Regions from separate parts of the Streptomyces sp. NPDC030991 genome, predicted to be linked through region 2. Evidence: predicted binding sites of a transcription regulator. Region 2 holds the regulator's gene; the other holds the start of a gene.

Region 1 (7,405 bases), on a different contig from region 2:
CGAGAAGCGCCTCGCCGACCCGAAGGCCGCGGTCGACCTGCTCGTCAACAACGCCGGGTTCGGCAACAAGGGCCAGTACCTGGAAGTCCCCATGGCCGACGAGCTGACGATGCTGAAGGTGCACTGCGAGGCGGTGCTGCGGCTGACGTCGGCGGCCACGCGGGTGATGCGCGAGCGCGGGCGCGGCGGCGTGGTCAACGTGGCGTCGGTGGCGGCGTTCGTGCCGCGCGGCACCTACGGGGCGTCGAAGGCGTGGGTCGCGCAGTTCACGCTGGGCGCGGCGAAGGACCTGGCGGGCAGCGGGGTGCGGCTGATGGCGCTCTGCCCCGGCTTCGTCCGTACGGAGTTCCACCAGCGGGCCGGCATGGGCACCGGCAACATCCCGAAGTGGATGTGGCTGGACGCCGACAAGCTGGTCACGGCGGCGCTCGCCGATCTGGCCCGCGGCAAGTCCCTGTCGATCCCGGACCCGCGGTACAAGGCGCTGATGGGGGCCGTGAAGGTGACGCCGTGGGCGCTGCTGGGCGGGCTCACGTCGCGGACGGGGCGCAAGTACGGCCCGCAGTAGGCGCCCGAGAACACCGAGGCCCGGCCCCCCGAAGAAATCGGGGGCCGGGCCTCGGGTCAGTGCGAGTGGAGCGCGTCAGTGCGAGTGACCGTGGCTGTGACCGGCCTCGGCCTCTTCCTCGGCCGGCTTCTCGACGACCAGGGTCTCGGTCGTCAGGAGCAGGGAGGCGATGGACGCGGCGTTCTCCAGCGCGGAGCGCGTGACCTTGACCGGGTCGATGACGCCGGCCTTGACCAGGTCGCCGTACTCGCCGGTCGCGGCGTTGTAGCCGAAGCCCTTCTCGAGCTCGGCGACCTTGGAGACGATGACGTAGCCCTCGAGGCCCGCGTTCTCGGCGATCCAGCGCAGCGGCTCGACGGCGGCCTTGCGGACGACGGCGACACCCGTGGCCTCGTCGCCGGTCTTGCCGAGGTTGCCCTCCAGGACCTTCACGGCGTGGACGAGCGCGGAGCCACCACCGGAGACGATGCCCTCCTCGACCGCGGCGCGGGTCGCGGAGATGGCGTCCTCCAGACGGTGCTTCTTCTCCTTGAGCTCGACCTCGGTCGCGGCGCCGACCTTGATCACGCAGACGCCGCCGGCGAGCTTCGCGAGGCGCTCCTGGAGCTTCTCGCGGTCCCAGTCGGAGTCCGTGTTCTCGATCTCGGCCTTGATCTGGTTGACCCGGCCGACGACCTCGTCGTGGCTGCCGCCACCGTCGACGATCGTGGTGTCGTCCTTGGTAATGGTCACGCGACGCGCGGAGCCGAGCACGTCCAGGCCGGCCTGGTCGAGCTTGAGGCCGACCTCTTCGGCGATGACGGTGGCACCGGTGAGGGTGGCCATGTCCTGCAGCATCGCCTTGCGGCGGTCACCGAAGCCGGGGGCCTTCACCGCGACGGCGTTGAACGTGCCGCGGATCTTGTTCACGACCAGGGTCGACAGGGCCTCGCCCTCGACGTCCTCGGCGATGATCAGCAGCGGCTTGGAGCCGCCCGCCTGGATGACCTTCTCCAGGAGCGGGAGCATGTCCTGGATGGAGCCGATCTTGCCCTGGTGGATCAGGATGTACGGGTCGTCGAGGACGGCCTCCATACGCTCCTGGTCGGTGACGAAGTACGGGGACAGGTAGCCCTTGTCGAAGGCCATGCCCTCGGTGAAGTCGAGCTCCAGACCGAAGGTGTTGGACTCCTCGACGGTGATGACACCGTCCTTGCCGACCTTGTCCATCGCCTCGGCGATGAGCTCGCCGACCTGGCTGTCCTGGGCGGACAGACCGGCGACGGCCGCGATGTCGGCCTTGTCGTCGATCGGGCGCGCCGTGGCGAGCAGGTCCTCGGAGACGGCCTTGACGGCGGCGTCGATGCCCTTCTTCAGGGCGGCCGGGGAGGCACCGGCGGCAACGTTGCGCAGGCCTTCCTTGACCAGGGCCTGGGCCAGCACGGTGGCGGTGGTGGTGCCGTCACCCGCGATGTCGTTGGTCTTGGTCGCCACCTCCTTCACCAGCTGCGCGCCGAGGTTCTCGTACGGGTCCTCGATCTCGACCTCGCGGGCGATGGTCACACCGTCGTTGGTGATGGTGGGGGCGCCGAACTTCTTGTCGATGACGACGTTGCGGCCCTTGGGGCCGATCGTCACCTTGACCGTGTCGGCAAGCTTGTTGACGCCGCGCTCGAGGGCGCGACGGGCGTCCTCGTCAAACTTCAGGATCTTCGGCATGGGAGCGTTTCAGCCCTCTCGAAAAACTAGGGGTGAACGAATCGCGCCCCTGGTCCCGGCTTCTTACGATCGCGGGTGCCAGGGGCGCAATTCACATCAAAAGCTGCTACTCGGCTTGGTTACTTCTCGACGATCGCAAGGACGTCGCGGGCCGAGAGGACGAGGTACTCCTCGCCGTTGTACTTGACCTCGGTGCCGCCGTACTTGCTGTACAGCACGATGTCGCCGGTGTTCACGTCAAGCGGCAGGCGCTCGCCGTTCTCGAAGCGCCCCGGGCCCACGGCGAGGACGACGCCCTCCTGGGGCTTCTCCTTCGCGGTGTCCGGAATGACCAGGCCGGAGGCCGTGGTCTGCTCGGCGTCGAGCGGCTGGACCACAATGCGGTCCTCGAGCGGCTTGATGGCAACCTTGGAGCTGGCGGTCGTCACGATCCGGTCTCCCCCTTCGGAGATCTCACGGGGTTAAGAGTCTGAGGTGGCGACCAGGTGGATCCGTCGTCGCGGGTGCCGGACCTGCCCGTCGCTGTTGGCACTCTCCAGTGGTGAGTGCCAGGGCCGAGACTATGACTGCGATTAGCACTCGGTCAAGCGGAGTGCCAATTCCAACCGGAGGTGGCGCCGGTTCCGGGCTGCGCCGCGCCCCGCTACGGCGTCCCACCAGGGGGCCGGGTCACAGGTAGTCCTCCAGCCTCCCCACTGTCAGACCCTGCTTCCGGACGCGCGCGAGCGTCCGCGCGGTCGCTTCCGTAAGGCTCGCGCCGGGGGCGTGGACGCGGACCGCGACGATGTCGCCGGGGCGGAGCCGGGCACCGTCGGCGCCACCCAGGACGATCGCGTCGATACCGCAGGCGCCCGCCGCCCGCAGGGTGTCGGCGTCGTAGGCGTCGTAGGGCGGCCGGAAGAGCCGCGGGGCCGCGCCGAAGCGGTCCCTGAGCCGCTCCTGCTGACCGCAGATCTCGGCGTGCTGCCCCACGTAGCCGAGGCCGGGCAGGAACGGGTGCGTGAAGGTCCGGTTCCCGATCCCGGCGCCGAGCGCGCGGAGCCGGCCGAGCTGGTCGCGGCCGGGGCCCTCGACGGAGCGCGTGAGGAACACCGAGACCGGCAGGCGCAGATCACGGACCAGGTCGGCGAAGCGGGGGTCCTTCCCCGCGCTGTCGTCGTAGGCGAGGAAGACGACCTTGTCCCGGGTGGGGACACGCCGCACGACCGGCGGGAGCGCGCCGCGAACGCGCGGGGGGAACACCCGCCGGGCCGGGGACGCGGGAGCGGGCGGGACGGCGTACGGCGGACCGCCGGGTGCGCCGGGTGCGCCTGACACGTCGGGTGCGCCTGACACGTCGGCGTGGTCGGTCCCCGCGTGGTGACGGACCTTCTGGGCGGCCTTCCTGCCCATGCGTTCGATCGGGTCCACGGACTGGGCGCAGCCGGTGAGCAGTGCGGCGGCCAGGGCGCAGGCGAGCGTTCGGCGCGCGCGCCGGGCCGTGGGTCCGGTGGCGTACGAGTCGAGGGGCCGGCCGGTGGTGAACGCGAACCGGCGCCCGGAGCGGGTGCGAGCCGACGTCGGGGCGGTTTCCTCATTTTGTCGTACTGATGCCATGGCGTCGGATCTTCGCAGCTCAAAGCCCTGATCAGGGGAGGACACCGCCGCCGTGCGCACCCCGTCCTTCGACTGGCCCACAATGGGTCGAGTGAGCTCCTCCCCCGCCTCCGCCGACGCCCGCACCCTCGCCGCCCTGCTGACCCCCGAGGGGCAGACCCTGCTCGACGCGCTGCGCGACCACGACCCGGCGCAGGAGCTCGCGCTCGCCACCCGGCTGCGCCGCGAGCACCCGGCCGAACTCGTCTCGGCGGCGCTCGCCCAGGCGCGGCTGCGGCAGCGGGCGGTGGCGAAGTTCGGGCCCGAGGACGCGGCCCGCATGTACTTCACGCCGAACGGGGTCGAGCAGGCGACCCGGACCAGCGTCGCCGGCTACCGCGCCGAATCCTTCCGCGCCCTCGGCATCGGCTCCGTCGCCGACCTGTGCTGCGGCATCGGCGGCGACGCGATCGCGCTGGCCCGCGCGGGGATCACGGTCCTCGCCGTCGACCGGGACCCGGGGACGTGCGCCGTGGCGCGGGCCAACGCCGAGGCGCTCGGGCTCGCCGGCCTCATCGACGTACGGGAGGCGGACGTCACCGAGGTCGACACCGCCGCGTACGACGCCGTCTTCGTGGACCCGGCCCGGCGCTCGGACAAGCGCGGCCGGATCTTCGACCCCGAGGCATACTCCCCGCCGCTGTCCTGGGCCGTCTCCGCCGCGCTCGCGGCACCGCGCGCCGCGCTGAAGATCGCACCCGGCATCCCGCACGAGGCGATCCCGCCGCAGGCCGACGCCGAGTGGATCTCGGACGCCGGGGACGTGAAGGAGGCGGTCCTGTGGTTCGGCACGCAGCCCGGCCGGAAGCGGGCCACACTCCTGCCCGGGCCCCGGGGGCTGGTCGGACGCGGCCTGCCGGACCCCGAAGTGCGGCCCGTGGGGCGGTACTTGTACGAGCCGGACGGCGCCGTCATCCGCGCGCACCTCGTCGCCGAGGTGGCCGACGAGGTGGGTGGTGGGCTCGTCGACGAGACGATCGCGTACGTGACGGCGGACGAGCTGCGCCCGACCCCGTACGCCACCGCCTACGAGATCACCGACCGGCTCCCCTTCAACGTGAAGAAGTTGAAGGCGCTGCTGCGGGAGCGGGAGGTCGGGGTGCTGACCGTGAAGAAGCGGGGATCGGCCGTCGAGCCGGAGGAGCTGCGGCGGAAGGCCATGCCGAAGCCCTTCGGGAAGCGGTCGGCGACCGTGTTCCTGACCCGGGTCGCCGGCGCCCCGACCATGCTGGTCGGCGCCCCCGCGCGCTGAGGTCCGCGCCGAGGTCACGGCCCGGGCGCCGGCGGGGCGGGCTCCGGCTGCGACCGGTTCAGCAGGAACTCCCTCTCGCGTGCGTTGCGCGTGAGGGACGCCGCGCGCTCGTACTCGCCCCGCGCCTCCTCCAGCCGGCCCAGCCGCTCCAGCAGGTCGCCTCGCACGCTCGGCAGCAAGTGGTAGTTGCGCAGGGCCGGTTCACCGGCGAGCGCGTCCACGAGCGTGAGCGCCGCGCCGGGTCCGTCCACCATCGACACGGCCACCGCCCGGTTCAGCCGCACCACCGGGGACGCCGTGCGAGCCGCCAGGAGCGAGTAAAGGGCGGTGATCTGAGCCCAGTTGGTCTCCTCGTACGTATGCGCCCGGGCGTGGCACGCGGCGATCGCGGCTTGCAGGGCGTACGGGCCGGGCGGCCCCGAGGACACCTCGTCCGCCCGGGTCAACGCGGCGAACCCGCGTCGGATCAGCAGCATGTTCCAGCGCCCGCGGTTCTGGTCCCTGAGCAGGACGGGCGCACCGTCGGCCCCGGTACGGGTGGCGGCGCGGGACAACTGGAGCTCCAACAGCGCGGCCAGGCCGTGCACTTCGGGCTCCCCGGGCATGAGCGACTGGAGCACCCGGGCGAGCCGCAGGGCCTCCTCGCACAGGCCGGGGCGGAGGTAGTCGTCGCCGTCCGTCGCCGCGTACCCCTCGTTGAAGATGAGGTAGATGACCTCCAGGACCGAGCCGAGTCGGGCCTCGCGGTCCGGTCCTGCCGGCACCTCGAAGGCGACGTTGCGCGTGGCGAGGGTGCGTTTGGCGCGGACGATGCGCTGGGCGACCGTCGGCTCAGGGGCGAGCACCGCGCGGGCGGTCTCGGCGGTGGTCAGGCCGCCGAACAGGCGCAGCGTGAGCGCGACGCGGGCCTCGGCGGAGAGCACCGGGTGGCAACTCATGAAGACGAGGCGCAGGAGGTCGTCGTCGATGTCGTCCGGATCGGCGGCGACCGGCGCCTCGTACGCGAACTCCGTTGCCCTGCCCACCTCCTGGAGTTTGCGGGCGTAGTTCTCGCGCCGGCGCACCAGGTCGACGGCGCGGCGCCTGGCGACGGCGGTGAGCCAGCCGCCCGGGCTGTCGGGGACACCGGTCCCTGGCCACTGCTCCAGGGCGGCGACCAGCGCGTCCTGCGCCAATTCCTCCGCGATGCCGACGTCGCGCACGACGCGGGTGACGGCCGCGATGATGCGCGGCGCCTCCATGCGGAAGACCGTCTCGATGGCGCGGGTCGTGGCGGTGTCCGCTCCGCCCGCGGGGCGTTCGGCCGGGGCGGGGTGAGTGGTGCGGTGGGCTGGGGAGCGTGGCTCTGTCACAGCCCACCATCAGACACCGCCGAGGCCTCGCGGCCAAGGTCCGGAGCCCTTCGGTCGAGGTCCGGGGCATCGCGGCCGGGACCCGAAGCCACGCGGCCGGGGCCACGGTCCCACGGCCGGGGCCCTTCGGCCCTCAACTCTCAGCTCTCAGCTCTCAGCTCTCCGCTCTCAGCCCGGAACGTTCACCCCTCGGCCCCCGAACGCTCAGCCCTCGGCGATCTCGCGAACCTCGGAGGTGATGGTCCAGTGCTCCTCGTGGACCTTGAGGAACCGCTTGGTCCACTCCAGGACCTCGGCCTCGTCCTTCGCCTGGATGATCGCGTAACCGCCGACGACCTCCTTGGACTCGGTGAAGGGGCCGTCTGTGACGGTGATCTCGCCCTTGTCGTAGTGCACGCGCTTGCCCTGCGCGGTCGGGGTCAGACCCGCCGTGTCGAGCAGTACGCCGGCCTTCGTCATCTCCTCGATGAGGGCGCCCATGCGCTGCATCAGCGCGTCGCTGGGGCCTTCGGCGGGGGCGTTCGTCTCGTCGATCCGGACCATCGTCAGGTAGCGGGGCACGGTCGTCTCCTTCTTCTCCGGCGGGCCGGTGTTCCGGTTCGTTCCCGGCCTCGCACCCCTGCGTCGAACGGGCGGCGCCGGGATCGACACGGCCGCGGAGTTCTTTCCAGGTTTTTCCGCCCGTACGTTTTCCCTCCGCACGCCGAGATGACGCGCCGCCTGCGTCGTCAGCGCAGCGACTCCCAGAGCTCTCCCGCCTCCGGCTCGTCCGCCACCACCCGGTTGGCGTCCGAGGGCGCCTCGACCACCGGCATCACGACGGTCCTGACGGAGTCCGCCGACAGGCCGCCGATGCTCCGTGCCAGGCCGGTCAGTTCGGTGAGCGAGTCGAGCCCGGTG
Region 2 (7,405 bases):
TACGCGCTGATCGTCGAGGAGGGCACGCAGCTCGCCCGGCGGATCCGGCGGGGCGAGGTGCCGATGACCGACGACGACGTGCACGCGGACCGGTACCTGATCGCCGAGGAGACGATGACGGCGGCCGGGTTCGAGTGGTACGAGGTGTCGAACTGGGCGACGTCCGAGGCGGCCCGCTGCCTCCACAACGAGCTGTACTGGCGCGGCGCCGACTGGTGGGGCGCCGGACCCGGGGCGCACTCGCACGTCGGCGGGGTGCGCTGGTGGAACGTGAAGCATCCCGGCGCGTACGCGGCCGCGCTGGCCGGGGGGAGGTCGCCGGGGGCGGGGCGCGAGGTGCTGGCCGACGAGGACCGGCGGGTCGAGCGGATCCTGTTGGAGCTGCGGCTCAGGGAGGGCTGCCCGTTGTCGTTGCTCCGGGCCGCCGGGCTTGCTGCTGCGCGGAAGGCGCTCGGGGACGGGTTGCTGGAGGCTGGGCCGTTCGCCGAGGGGCGGGCTGTGTTGACCCTGCGGGGGCGGTTGCTGGCCGACGGGGTCGTTCGGGACCTGGTCGACTAGGGGGAGCCGCCACCGCCTTAGCGCCGTAGGGGGTGCGGTCCTGTCCCGGCCGCGGGTCGTGGGTGGTTGCTCGCGCAGTTCCCCGCGCCCCTGGCGGGGCGTGTCTCAGCGGGGTATGCCTGGTTGCCCGCGCCCCTGGCGGGCTCAGGCTTCCGGGGCCGTCACGAAGTCGATCAACTCCTCGACCCGGCCCAGGAGTTCGGGCTCCAGGTCGCGGAAGGAGCGGACCCGGGACAGGATGTGCTGCCAGGCCTCGCCGGTGTTCGCCACGCGCCAGCCGAGGGCGCGGACCACGCCCGTCTTCCAGTCCTGGCCGTGCGGGATCCGGGGCCAGGACTCGATACCGACCGAGGACGGCTTCACGGCCTCCCAGATGTCGATGTACGGGTGGCCGACCACCAGCGCGTGCTCGCTCGTCACCGACTGGGCGATGCGCCACTCCTTCGTACCGGGGACCAGGTGGTCGACCAGGACGCCGAGCCGCGCGTCCGGGCCAGGACCGAACTCGGCCACGATCGCCGGGAGGTCGTCGACGCCCTCCAGGAACTCCACCGCCACGCCCTCGATGCGCAGGTCGTCGCCCCAGACCCGCTCGATGAGCTGTGCGTCGTGCTTGCCCTCCACGTAGATGCGGCCCGCGCGGGCCACCCGGGCGCGGGCCCCCGGCACCGCGACCGAACCGGACGCCGTGCGGGTCGGGCGCGCGGGGCCGCCGGCGGAGGGGCGTACCAGCGTGACGACCTTGCCCTCCAGCAGGAAACCGCGCGGCTCCATGGGGAACGCGCGGTGCTTGCCGAAGCGGTCCTCCAGGGTCACCGTCGGACCCTGCGCCGTCTTCTCGACGCGTACGACCGCGCCGCAGAAACCGGTGCTGACCTCCTCCACGACGAGGTCCGGCTCGGCCGGGATCTCGGGCGCGGGCTTGTTCCGCTTCCACGGAGGGGTGAGGTCGGGGGTGTACTGGCGCATTCGGCAGACGATAGGAGAAGCTCTTCCGTCCGGCCTACGACACGCCGAATCGGGCCGCCAGTGTGGCGCGCTGCTCGCGGACAAACCCCGCATTCACGGTCGATCCGTGCCCCGGTACGTAACAGGCGTCCTCGCCGCCGAGGGACAGCAGCCGGTCCAGCGCCGCGGGCCACTGGTGCGGGGCCGCGTCCGATCCCGCCTGGGGCTCGCCCGACTCCTCGACCAGGTCGCCGCAGAAGACGATCTCCGGCACACCCGGCGCGCCGGACACCAGGACCGCGAGGTCATGGCCGCTGTGACCGGGCCCGACGTTGGCGAGCAGCACCTGGACGCCGCCGCCCAGGTCCAGCGTCCGCTCGCCGCAGACCCGGTGGTCCGGTGTGACCAGGAGGTCCGCCGCCTCGGCCGCCAGATCGGGGTCGAGGCCGTGGTGGACGGCGGAGGCGCCCACGGCGTCGGCGCCGCCGCCCGCGAACACGGTGTCGATGCCCGCCGCGCCGTACACCTCGACGCCGGCGAACGCCGCCGTGCCGAGTACATGATCGAAGTGCGGATGGGTGAGTGCGATGTGCGTCACCCTCCCGTCCGCCCCCAGCAGGCGACGGACGTCCCCGCGCAGCCGGGCGCCCTCACGAAGTGAGGATCCGGTGTCGATCAGCAGGGCCGCGCCGTCGCCCACGACGAGCCCCGTCGTGCAGTCCCAGCCGGGCAGCCGGACCCGGCCCACCCGCGGCGCCAGTTCCTCCCAGGACGCCGACTTCCAGTCGATACCCGCCGCGCTCCGCGCACTCGCCGTGCTTTTCATGAGGTTGAAGCTAGCGGCCTTGCCGGGCCCGTACCCACCGGCCGTACACTGAGCCGGGGACGATTGGCACTCGCGCGCAGTGAGTGCCAAAACGAGAAAGATCGATCGCAGAGACAGTTGCTGGAGGTGTGCGCCGATGCTCAGTGAACGCAGGCTCGAAGTGCTGCGCGCCATCGTCCAGGACTACGTCGGCACCGAGGAGCCCGTCGGCTCCAAGGCGCTGACCGAGCGGCACAGCCTGGGCGTCTCACCGGCGACGGTGCGCAACGACATGGCCGCTCTGGAGGACGAGGGGTTCATCGCCCAGCCGCACACCAGTGCCGGGCGCATCCCCACCGACAAGGGGTACCGCCTCTTCGTCGACAAGCTCACCGCGGTGAAGCCGATGACCCCGCCGGAGCGGCGCGCCATCCAGAACTTCCTGGAGGGCGCCGTCGACCTCGACGACGTCGTCGGACGGACCGTGCGGCTGCTCGCGCAGCTGACGCGGCAGGTCGCGGTCGTCCAGTACCCGTCCCTCACGCGGTCCACCGTGCGCCATGTCGAGCTGCTCGCGCTCGCGCCCGCCCGTCTGATGCTCGTACTGATCACGGACACCGGGCGCGTCGAGCAGCGGATGATCGACTGCCCGGCGCCGTTCGGCGAATCGTCCCTCGCGGATCTGCGGGCGCGGCTCAACGCGCGCGTGGCGGGGCGCCGGTTCGCCGACGTCCCGCAGCTGGTGCAGGACCTGCCGGAGGTCTTCGAGACGGAGGACCGCGGCACGGTCTCGACGGTGCTCTCCACGCTGATGGAGGCGCTCGTCGAGGAGACCGAGGAGCGGCTGATGATCGGCGGCACCGCCAATCTCACCCGCTTCGGACATGACTTTCCCCTCACCATCCGGCCCGTGCTTGAGGCACTTGAGGAGCAGGTCGTGCTCCTCAAGTTGCTTGGTGAGGTGGGTGATTCGGGCATGGCCGTACGGATCGGTCACGAGAACGCCCACGAGGGACTCAACTCCACGTCCGTCGTGTCGGTCGGCTACGGTTCGGGCGGCGAGGCAGTAGCCAAGCTCGGCGTGGTCGGACCGACCCGCATGGATTACCCGGGAACGATGGGAGCAGTACGCGCAGTGGCACGTTACGTCGGACAGATCCTGGCGGAGTCGTAAGTGGCCACGGACTACTACGCCGTACTCGGCGTGCGCCGAGACGCTTCCCAGGACGAGATCAAGAAGGCCTTTCGCAGGCTGGCCCGTGAGCTTCACCCGGACGTGAATCCGGATCCGAAGACTCAGGAGCGGTTCAAGGAGATCAACGCCGCCTACGAGGTGCTCTCCGACCCGCAGAAGAAGCAGGTCTACGACCTCGGGGGCGACCCCTTGTCGGGGGCCGGCGGAGGCGGCGCCGGCGGCTTCGGCGCCGGTGGGTTCGGGAACTTCTCGGACATCATGGACGCGTTCTTCGGGACCGCGTCGCAGCGTGGCCCCCGGTCGCGCACGCGCCGCGGCCAGGACGCCATGATCCGGCTCGAGATCGAGCTGGACGAGGCCGCCTTCGGCACCACCAAGGACATCCAGGTCGACACGGCCGTCGTCTGCACGACGTGCAGCGGCGAGGGTGCGGCGCCCGGCACCTCCGCCCAGACCTGCGACATGTGTCGCGGGCGCGGCGAGGTCTCGCAGGTCACGCGGTCCTTCCTCGGCCAGGTCATGACGTCCAGGCCGTGCCCGCAGTGCCAGGGCTTCGGCACCGTCGTGCCGACGCCGTGCCCCGAGTGCGCCGGTGACGGCCGCATCCGCTCGCGGCGCACGCTGACGGTGAAGATCCCGGCCGGTGTGGACAACGGGACGCGGATCCAGCTCGCGGGCGAGGGCGAGGTCGGCCCCGGCGGCGGCCCCGCCGGTGACCTGTACGTCGAGATCCACGAGCTGCCGCACGCGGTATTCCAGCGGCGCGGCGACGACCTGCACTGCACGGTGACCCTCCCCATGACGGCGGCGGCCCTCGGCACGAAGGTGCCGCTGGAGACGCTCGACGGCATGGAGGAGGTCGACATCCGGCCCGGCACCCAGTCCGGCCAGTCGGTCCCGCTGCACGGACGCGGCATCACGCATCTGCGCGGCGGCGGCCGCGGCGACCTCATCGTGCACGTCGAGGTCATGACCCCGCAGAAGCTCGAACCCGAGCAGGAGCGCCTCCTGCGCGAGCTCGCCGAGCTGCGCGGCGAGGAGCGGCCCCTGGGCCAGTTCCAGCCGGGGCAGCAGGGGCTGTTCTCGCGGTTGAAGGACGCGTTCAACGGGCGGTGACGGGCGGGCGGCGTCCCATGCGGGGCGCCGCGCCGGAGCGGCGACGTTTGAGGGTGTGTCACCCCGTTCGGGGTGGCACATGCCGGGCGGATGCGCCGATTCGGCCCTCCGACGCGTACGTGGCACGATGCCGTCATGTCCTCCGCGCTGACCGATCTCTGCCCCTGTCCGATCGTGCAGGCCCCCATGGCAGGGGGCGGGTCGAGCCCCGCGCTCGCGGCCGCCGTGTCCGAGGCGGGCGGCCTCGGGTTCCTCGCCGCCGGCTACAAGACGGCCGACGGGATGTACCAGGAGATCAAGCAGGTGCGGGGGCTGACCGGGCGACCGTTCGGCGTCAACCTGTTCCTGCCGCAGCCGGAGTACGCGGACCCCGCCGCGGTCGACGTCTACCGCCACCAGCTCGCCGGTGAGGCCGGCTGGTACCAGACGCGGCTCGGCGACCCCGACGGCGGACGCGACGACGGCTACGACGCCAAGCTCGCCATCCTGCTCGACGACCCGGTCCCGCTGGTCACCTTCACCTTCGGCTGCCCCGCGCCCGAGGTGACCGACGCGCTGCGCAAGGCGGGCACCCGCACCGCCGTCACCGTGACGACCGTGGAGGAGGCGCTCGCCGCGCAGCGGTCCGGCGCCGACGCCGTGTGCGTCCAGGGCATCGAGGCCGGCGGACACCAGGGCACGCACCGCGACCACCCCGAGACCGACGGCAGCGGCGTCGGACTGCTGGCGCTGATCGCCCAGGTACGCGAAGCGGTCCAGCTGCCGATCATCGCGGCCGGCGGGATCATGCGGGGCGCGCAGATCGCCGCCGTGCTCGCCGCCGGGGCCGACCTCGCCCAGCTGGGCACGGCGTTCCTGGTGACGCCCGAGTCGGGTGCGCCCGCGCCGCACAAGCAGGCCATGACCGATCCGCTGTTCACCCGGACCGAGCTGACGCGGGCGTTCTCGGGGCGGCCCGCGCGCGGGCTCGTCAACCGGTTCCTGCGCGAGCACGGGCCGTACGCGCCCGCCGCGTACCCGGAGGTCCACCACATGACGTCGCCGCTGCGCAAGGCCGCGGCCAAGGCCGGTGATCCGCAGGCCATGGCGTTGTGGGCGGGGCAGGGCCACCGGCTCGCCCGGGAGCTGCCCGCCGGGCAGCTCGTCGAGGTCCTCGCCGCCGAACTCTCCGCCGCCAAGGCCGCGCTCGGGCAGGGGGGTGCCGCGTGACCGCGCCGGTGTTCGTGGTCGACGGCCCGGTGCCGGGTGACTGCACCTACGTACTGGACGGGGCCGAGGGGCGGCACGCCGTCTCCGTGAAGCGGCTGCGGGCCGGGGAGGCGCTCGTGCTGACCGACGGGCGCGGCGCCTGGAGCGAGGCTGTCGTCACCGCAGCCGAGGGCAAGGACCGGCTGGTCGTCGAGGCGGGACCGGCGCGGACCGAGGAGGCGGGAAAGCCCCGGATCACCGTCGTGCAGGCCCTGCCCAAGGGGGACCGCGGCGAGCTGGCCGTCGAGACGATGACCGAGACGGGCGTCGACGCGATCGTGCCGTGGGCGGCCTCGCGGTGCATCACGCAGTGGCGGGGCGAGCGCGGGACCAAGGCCCTCGGCAAGTGGCGGGCCACCGCGCGCGAGGCAGGCAAGCAGTCGCGCCGGGTCCGCTTCCCCGACATCGCGGACGCCGCGTCCACCAAGGAGGTCGCGGCGCTGCTCGCCGCGGCGGACCTCGCCGTCGTGCTGCACGAGGACCGTGACGCGCGAAGCGCCGCGCTGGCCTCGGCGGAGCTCCCGGCGGACGGGGAGATCGTGCTGGTCGTCGGGCCTGAGGGCGGCGTATCGCCGGAGGAGCTGGAGATGTTCGGCGCGGCCGGGGCGCGTCCGTACCGGCTCGGACGGAGTGTGCTGCGGACGTCGACAGCGGGGACGGCGGCGGTGGCGTTGCTGCTGGGGCGCACCGGGCGCTGGGGCTGACGCCCGGCACGAACCGCAGCCCGTGACGGCCGCCGCACTGTGGCCGCAAGCGCTCTACCGGGCCGCTGAAGAGAGTGGCATCCTGCCGGGCATGGGGGAATTGCGACGGATCAGCGGTGCATTGCTAAGGCCCCGGGCGACGCGGGTGCTGGCCGCGGGCGGCGTCGTGGCCGTCGTGGCCGCCGGGGCCGTCGCGTGCCGGCCGGTCGACGGGGAGCTGAACACGGTCACGGTCGCCACCACCACCGACACCGAGGCCACGCAGGAGCTGACCCGGACGCACGCCGGGGTCGCCTGGCTCAGCTGCACCAGCACCTACAGCGACCGCTCCACACCCACCGGTTCGGCACCGAGCGAGGTGACCGTGGACTGCCGGGGGAAGACCAAGGGCGGCCAGGACATCACCGTCAAGGGCCGGGTCTACGGGGTCGTCCCCGGCAAGTGCGTGCGCGGCGACGTGATCGCGCGGGTCGAGAACAAGGTCCGGTTCCACCTCCAGGTCCTCGGCAACTGCGCCGCCGCGGACCCGACCACGTACACGCCCGCGCCCGTGCCCGCGCAACCCGCCCACCAGGAACCGCGGCCCGGCAGCACCCGGACCGTCACCGAGACCGTCACCGTCCGCGAGCCCGACCCCGACTGCTCCTGCTTCGAAGGGAAATGAGGAGCGGTGGCGGCGGGCAGGGAAGTGCGCGGGAGGGTTGACGCGCGGCGGGCCGCAAATTCAGGGTGGGCGGAGTGACGAACCCTGCCTACCTCCGGTTCCCGCACCTGCACGGCGACTCGGTGGTCTTCGCCGCCGAGGACGACGTATGGGCCGCACCCCTCGAC

The links. Region 2 encodes HrcA, which represses chaperone genes, less so after heat shock. Its sites were predicted from a motif close to TTNGCACTCNGNNNNNCNGAGTGCNAA; they were not measured.
Region 1: the regulator HrcA is predicted to act here: its motif matches at 2,839-2,865, upstream of groES (co-chaperone GroES).

Annotation. Positions count from the first base shown of each region.
Region 1 is NZ_JBVIFR010000008.1:246,644-254,048, forward strand. Features, by position in the region: gene ACZ45E_RS17770 (SDR family NAD(P)-dependent oxidoreductase) at 1-568, shown strand, start outside; gene groL (chaperonin GroEL) at 644-2,266, opposite strand; gene groES (co-chaperone GroES) at 2,386-2,694, opposite strand; gene ACZ45E_RS17785 (polysaccharide deacetylase family protein) at 2,936-3,862, opposite strand; gene ACZ45E_RS17790 (THUMP-like domain-containing protein) at 3,954-5,153, shown strand; gene ACZ45E_RS17795 (RNA polymerase sigma factor) at 5,168-6,394, opposite strand; gene ACZ45E_RS17800 (YciI family protein) at 6,710-7,066, opposite strand; gene ACZ45E_RS17805 (LCP family protein) at 7,234-7,405, opposite strand, start outside.
Region 2 is NZ_JBVIFR010000003.1:309,062-316,466, reverse strand. Features, by position in the region: gene hemW (radical SAM family heme chaperone HemW) at 1-558, shown strand, start outside; gene ACZ45E_RS07605 (DUF3097 domain-containing protein) at 703-1,527, opposite strand; gene ACZ45E_RS07600 (MBL fold metallo-hydrolase) at 1,562-2,332, opposite strand; gene hrcA (heat-inducible transcriptional repressor HrcA) at 2,469-3,485, shown strand; gene dnaJ (molecular chaperone DnaJ) at 3,486-4,622, shown strand; gene ACZ45E_RS07585 (nitronate monooxygenase) at 4,758-5,831, shown strand; gene ACZ45E_RS07580 (16S rRNA (uracil(1498)-N(3))-methyltransferase) at 5,828-6,574, shown strand; gene ACZ45E_RS07575 (hypothetical protein) at 6,666-7,238, shown strand; gene ACZ45E_RS07570 (S41 family peptidase) at 7,313-7,405, shown strand, end outside.